Regions from separate parts of the Bacillus sp. m3-13 genome, predicted to be linked through region 2. Evidence: riboswitches for the same ligand, from Rfam matches in the RefSeq annotation. Region 2 holds a riboswitch; the other holds the start of a gene.
The links. Region 2 has a riboswitch for cobalamin ahead of M313_RS0109145 (DUF4430 domain-containing protein). Riboswitches for the same ligand answer to the same signal wherever they lie in the genome.

Region 1 (3,604 bases), on a different contig from region 2:
AGTTTTACCTCCAGACATCTTTGAATCCAGTTTTCCACGACCCTTGGATTGGAGCCAAAATGAATATGCGTATAACCAGCGATTAAGTTTTTAGTAACATAGCCGTCTGTCCCTATTCCTCTCATTCCTTTTGTTTCGAAGGCAGCGGGTAGCTCTGATTCCTGATGAAAGGTGGAATAGTGAAACTCATGCCCCCTTGCCACCTCTCCCTCCTTCAAGAGAAAATTTCCGTTTAGCCCTTTGATCTCCCTGTAACCAAGGGCAGCGAGCCTGGTTTGCATATGCACAATACCAGGAATGATCCCTACCATTGGATAAGTCTCTCTTCCTGCAGTCACAATTTCCTTGCATAAATACATATAGCCTCCACATTCCGCAAAGGTTGGAATTTCCCTTTTCACAACTGCCTGATAGATGCTATTCATGCTTTTGGTATTAGTTGAAAGTCTTGGTGCAAATTCCTCCGGGAAGCCTCCGCCAAGATAGACACCATCCACATCACTCGGGACCACTTCATTTTCCAAGGGAGAGAAATAGACTAACTCCGCCCCTCTGTTTTGCAAAAGCTCCAAGTTCTCTTCGTAATAAAAATGGAAAGCAGCATCATAGGCCACAGCTATTCGAACTTTTTTATTTGGATTTGAAGAAAAAATGGATAGTTTGTTTATGATTGGAAGCTCTGAAGCTACTTCCGCCAGCTCATATAAGTGATCTAAACCCACCGTGTTTGCCACACGCTCACCCAAAGCATGAAAAAAACCTTCAAGTTCTCCTCGTTCAATAGATGGAACAAGGCCTAAATGTCTCTCAGGCATCTCAATTTCTGATTCTCTTGTTAGATATCCGAGTACGGGAATCTGACACTCAGATTCAACTGCAGCCTTTACTAAGTGAAAGTGTCCTTCGGTTCCTACTTTATTCGCGATTACACCAACAATGTTCACTTGGTCAGATAGTATCTGATACCCTTTGACCATTGCAGCCGCACTCCTAGCCATTCCGGAGCAATCCACCACAAGCACGACAGGACTTCCGGTGAGGATGCTAATTTCTGCACTGCTTCCCTCATTTGAAAGGGGATCCTTCCCATCATAAAAGCCCATCACCCCTTCTATGATGGAAATATCAGCACCCTCACTTCCCCGCACCAATACTTCTTTCACACAATCAGATGAAAGCATCCAACTGTCCAGATTCCTCGATTTCCTGCCTGTCACCGCCGTGTGGTAAGAGGTATCGATATAATCCGGACCACATTTAAATCCTTGTACATGAAGACCTTTTTCCCTCATAGCAGCCATCAAGCCGATGGTGATGGTTGTTTTACCTACCCCACTCCCTGTTCCTGCTATGAGAATTCTTCTTCTACCCATTTCCTTCCCACCTTCCTCTTAAAATTCCACCCCTTTTACTGCCGGGATCCCCTTATCGTAATAATGCTTTTCCGCGTGGACGACTGAGACCAAATCTGCTGCAACTTGAACTTGTTCGGATGCATTTCTTCCAGTTATAACAAGATGAACGTGATCAGGCTTGTTCTTGATAAGTTCCAAGACCTCTGTTAATGGTAGAACATCATCCACCGGAAAACCTTGAATCGATAAAGCGTTATTCAGTTCATCCAACACTACTATGTCATAATCCCCACTCATGACAGCTTCTTTCGCTTTTGGCCAACCGATGCGAAGTGCTTCACGATGCTCTTCAGGAGTCTTTGTCCACGTGAAGCCAATCCCCAGTTGCTCCATCTCGACTCCTAATTTACTCAGGGAAATCTGTTCACCGTATGTACGATTAGGTGATTTGATAAACTGATAGATCTTCACCTTCATCCCCCTGCCTACCGCGCGAACCGCCAGACCAATCGCTGAAGTTGTTTTGCCTTTTCCATCTCCGGTGTACACCAGTGTCAATCCTTTTTGTTTTGCTTTCCCACTCATAGAACATGCCTCCTGTTTTTTTTTCCAATAAAAAAACGCCTTTCTGCTAATAGCAAAAAGACGTTTAAAGGGCCATCCAATTCAGCCACTTAAAAGCTCTTACAAAGAATCGCTTATAAATGTGAAAACTGAATAAAAATAAATGAATGTCACTTTAAGCATTCTTTCCTCGCAGAATCCTTAAAAACAAATAGGCAGGTCTCCTGACTTGCGTTTCAAGCACATTGCCGACCCTTCCCATGCTTTTGCACAGTGGATATCTTCGGCAATATTCAACGCTTACAGTGGCGGGGTCCGTGCTGGATTTTCACCAGCTTCCCTTTTAACCTTTCTTCACAAAGGCACCTAAATGTTGTATCGTATCAAATAAAATATGAAATTGTAATTTATTGTTTTAATAAAAAGAGCTTAAATTAACAACGAATTTATTGTAGCCTATTTTCTTTCAAATGTCTTTAATAAATTTTTGGGCTTTTTGAAAAAGTATAATAACTCCATAAAATAAGACCAACTGCGACCTGGTGCATAAACAATTATGCAGTGTCCTCTACATTTGATAAAACTTATTACATCTGGCTCAGCTTATGTTTTTAGGGGAAAGTATTTTTCACCAATTGCCCCTAGATTGTTGAAGAAACAATTCCATCAGTTACTAATTAGTATTTTAATCTCATCTTTATTTTCTTCAACTAAATCATTGAGGTGCTTATTTGCTTGTTCATCATACTTTTCATAATCATCACTTGGTTCACCTAATACTTTTTGTATATAGGCATTAACATAAGCAACCGTTTCAGTTGTTATCTCCATGTACTTTTTGTAATACGCTTCTGGTGCTAGTCCAAGTTTTGCAGCTTGTGGTTCAACAAACTTACGAATTGAATTTGCAGCCTCTGTATCTATATCTTCAGGTGGATAATCCTCCAATGCCTTTATCGTTTCATTTATTTCTTTTGACACATCGATATTCATTTTCTTCGCTTCTTCTATTACTAATTTTGCTTTTATTGTCCCGTCCAACATATTAAATATTTCTTCATCAGGATACAAAAACCGTAATTCACCAATTGTTATATCTTCTCCTTTAACTATCGCAGCAACGTCTTCATCATTATATTTGGGTGAATTCGAGCACCCTGATAAGAAAATTAAATATATAACTATAATAGAACAAAAGATTTTATACATAATTTTTACACCTCTCTTCAAAACCACAACTTAGTAATATTAGTTACGAATAATCTTAAACAAAGTTTCGTTCCTCCTTTATCCTGCCCAATTCCTATGTAAGGAGCAACCCATTGTGCTGCAATCGCTCTTATATAGCTTAGCAATCAGGTATTTAAAACTTTTCTTTTTTTAAACGATAATACAAGTGCCATAACAAATAAAATTACAGAAATGAGAATTGTTGTTCCCGAACCAATAGGTGTTAAAACCCCTAAAATCAATATTATTATTCCAAATATAATCATGCTGGCAACCAATATAACTCCTCCTTCTTCAAATTTACTTTATATCATCGTGCAGTTACTCTTGCTATTGAACAATCGCCATAGATTGTTGAACAATCATTTATTTCTCTTCTCCGAGTAAAGAATACACGTTACCATTTTTTACGGAAAACGCTCCTATAACCTCTCCATCGCTCATCATAACGGTGA
Region 2 (3,604 bases):
AGCTTGTAGATGATGTGTCCCGGGTAGTTATTTTTACGGACAAGGGAGAGTACGCTCATTCCCCAACCTCACAAATTGACCACCTGCCAGCTGAATTCTTCCTAAATGACCCGGACCTTTCCCTCGTCTTTGAAGATCAGCCTATCGTGACGAAAAAGACTTATTTGCCAGATTTTCAAATTACAGATGAAATGCAAGGCGAAGTAATGATCGTCGGAATTCCCTTGCATATAAATGAAGATAAAGATGGAGCTGTTTTCGTTTATCAGTCCCTGCTTGCCATCAAAGAGACAACCAAACAAACAACAAAACTTATTTTGCTTGCTGCAGGTTTTGCTATCTTCCTAACGACCATTTTCGCATTCTTCTTATCTACAAGAATCACAGCGCCGTTGCGTAATATGCGAGAGGCCGCCTTTGAAGTGGCAAGAGGAAAGTTCGATACAAAGGTTCCTATTCTTACTTCGGATGAAATCGGAGAACTTGGAATGGCCTTTAATCAGATGGGCAGACAACTCAAGTTTAATATTAACGCCTTGAATCAAGAGAAGGAGCATTTAGCCAACATTCTCAGCAGTATGGCCGATGGGGTTATCACCTTAAATCGAGATGGCACCATTCTTGTAACCAACCCACCGGCGGAGAAGTTCTTACAAGCCTGGTACTATCAAGAAGGCAATGCCAGCGGAGAAGACCTGCCGGGTGAAGTGGTGGAAATGTTCCAACGGGCCGTTTCTGTGGAAAAAGAACAAAGCATCGAACTTACGTATCAAGGGCGTACGTGGGTGATCGTAATGAGTCCACTATATACTCAGACCCATATCCGCGGGGCTGTTGCAGTAATACGGGATATGACGGAAGAGAGAAGATTGGACAAACTTCGTAAAGACTTTATAGCCAATGTGTCCCATGAATTGCGTACACCAATTTCTATGCTGCAAGGCTATAGTGAAGCAATTGTCGATGATATTGCCGGAACCGACGAAGAGAAAAAAGAGCTCGCATCCGTTATATATGATGAATCACTCAGGATGGGCCGCCTTGTAAATGACTTACTTGATTTAGCGAGAATGGAAGCAGGTCATATTTCCTTGAATTATGAAAATGCCAATATTGTGGCTTTTGTCGAAAAGATAACAAGAAAGTTTCAGGGCCTTGCAAAAGAGAAGTCCATCGTGTTGCAATCACGTGTAGAAGGTGATGGAGTCATCCAAATGGATGTGGACCGTATGGAACAGGTAATGACGAACTTGGTAGACAACGCGATTCGACATACTGCAGACGATGGGACTATAACCATTCATGCAAAATTAATAAACAACGGAGTCAAAATAGATGTAAAAGATTCTGGGCACGGAATCCCGGAAGAAGATCTGCCTTTTGTTTTTGAACGCTTCTATAAAGCGGATAAAGCACGTACAAGAGGGCGTGCAGGAACAGGACTGGGACTAGCTATTGTGAAAAATATCATAGAAGCACACCGAGGTACCATATCCGTTCATTCAAAAGAGAACGAGGGAACGACATTTTCCATGTATATTCCACAAAAACACGCTCAAAATGGAGATGTGTAGCGAAAAATCTTGTTTTATATGAAACATTATCTTGTCAAGACCAGACATATCTTGTAATATGAACATAGTTAATTGAATAGCAATCGAAATAGTTGGTGTCACAATGGTGACTTAATAGGGAATTTGGTGAAATGCCAAAACTGTCCCCGCAACTGTAAATGTGGACGAAATGAGATGACCACTGTATGATCGGGCTTAAGAAATTAGGTCCCCATATGGGAAGGCTCAAAGTAGGAAGAAGCATAAGTCAGTAGACCTGCCAATTATTATACCAGTTTCAATACTTCGGGGGTTGAGTAGGAGAGACGGCAGAACTCCGTCTTTATTTGTCGTATTATGACAATGCCGTTATCACCTCATCCTGAAATTGGATGAGGTTTTTTGTTATGCTCAGCACATATTGATTGGAACATTAGGGGTAAAGATAGGAGGAGACAATTTCACGGTTTTACTACTTGCACTGCAAATTTATTACATAAGGGGAAAAAAACAGATGAAAAAACTTTTACTTACACTTTTACTATCATTAACGCTTGCCATTACAGGCTGCGCTAATGCAGGCAATGAAACAAATCAGTCTGCTAATAATGAGACTCCTGTTGAAACAGAAGAACAACAAGAAAGTCAACTTTCCACCACGATTAAACTAACGAAAGAAGGCGAAGAAGCCATTAGTGAGGAAACAGTTGAGTTTGAAGAAGGTGAGTCTTTGATGGAAGTTATGGACCGCAACTTTGAGCTTACTACAGGTTTTGGAGGAGATTTCATCGTCGGAATCGACGGTCTTGGATCTGAGGAAGAATCTGATTATTATTGGAACATCTCCGTCAACGGTGAAAGCTTAATGGTCGGGGCAAGTGATTATACGCTAGAGGAGAACGACGAAGTTCATTTTGATTATCAAAAGGTGGAATGATGATGGCAACCAGAAAAATAGCGCTGCTTGGTGTTTTAATAGCCATTTGTGTAGTAGGGAGAATTGTTTTCGCATCCATACCTAACGTCCAGCCAGTGACGGCAATCATCATAATTTGTGCTTTCTGGATGGGACCTGTTTCAGGTGTGATTCTTGCAGTAGGTACGACCTTTGCAACGAATCTAGTTCTTGGTACTGGCATGTGGACATTCACACAAATCTTTGCATGGTCAATCATTGGATTGTTAAGTGGTGCAATTGGGATTTGGTTTAAAAGAATCCCAGTATTCATTCTTTCCCTCTATGCTGGGCTTTGCGGGCTATTTTTCGGTTTTGTTTTCTCCATCCAAAACATGATTGTCGGAGATTTTCCATTTTGGCCATATTATCTTGCTGGACTACCATTTGATATCAACCATGCAGTCGGAAATGTCGTTTTCTTCATTATTCTTTATCCGATCCTTTCCAAACTCTTAAACGAAAGAGCTCCATTCATCATTAAAAGAAAAGAGAGCCTGGCACAATATCAAATGAGCAGCACCTACAAGAAATGATACGGGAGCGCCAATCCTCTGTGGATTGGCGTTTTACTATGTAAAAAAGTGAAGCAGAGTTACTAGGAATTTCTAGCTGGTGATTGGAGCAAATGGCGAAGACTCCTGCGGAGAGTAGCGACATTGTTGAGACCCCGCAACGAAGTGAGGAGGCTCAAGGTCGCCCGCGGAAAGCGAAGCTATTTGCGGAAATCAACAGCGGCGCAATCAAAATAGGTCGAAATATGTATATAACCTCTTTAGAAAAGCCTACAAAAATCCCTACAATACTATACGGACATCCCTTATACTTATATTACAGACAAAAAACAAAAAGAAATAATTGCCAAATAACCCTAGTCAAATTGTAATTTTTTTAATATATTTGTAATGTAACTTTCTTACTATAATATACGACTAATGAAATGAACGGAGGGAAACTATGAATACCGTTTTTCAAGAGCTCTATGAAAAATATCACCAGGATGTTTATCAGTTCTTATATTACATGGTGAACAACAAGGAGCAAGCGGAAGACCTCGTTCAAGAAGTTTATATAAAAGTTTTACGTTCCTATGACC

Region 1: linked by a shared signal. The riboswitch ahead of M313_RS0119700 (cob(I)yrinic acid a,c-diamide adenosyltransferase) and the one ahead of M313_RS0109145 (DUF4430 domain-containing protein) in region 2 are both predicted to bind cobalamin.

The regions. Positions count from the first base shown of each region.
Region 1 covers NZ_ACPC01000048.1:121-3,724, reverse strand. The annotation lists gene M313_RS0119705 (cobyrinic acid a,c-diamide synthase CobB) at 1-1,373, opposite strand, end outside; gene M313_RS0119700 (cob(I)yrinic acid a,c-diamide adenosyltransferase) at 1,392-1,940, opposite strand; cobalamin riboswitch at 2,117-2,304, opposite strand; gene M313_RS0119695 (SurA N-terminal domain-containing protein) at 2,586-3,128, opposite strand; gene M313_RS25980 (hypothetical protein) at 3,275-3,427, opposite strand; partial or broken gene M313_RS0119685 (hypothetical protein) at 3,516-3,604, opposite strand, start outside.
Region 2 covers NZ_ACPC01000017.1:146,428-150,031, forward strand. The annotation lists gene M313_RS0109140 (ATP-binding protein) at 1-1,574, shown strand, start outside; cobalamin riboswitch at 1,651-1,852, shown strand; gene M313_RS0109145 (DUF4430 domain-containing protein) at 2,068-2,490, shown strand; gene M313_RS0109150 (ECF transporter S component) at 2,493-3,044, shown strand; gene sigX (RNA polymerase sigma factor SigX) at 3,466-3,604, shown strand, end outside.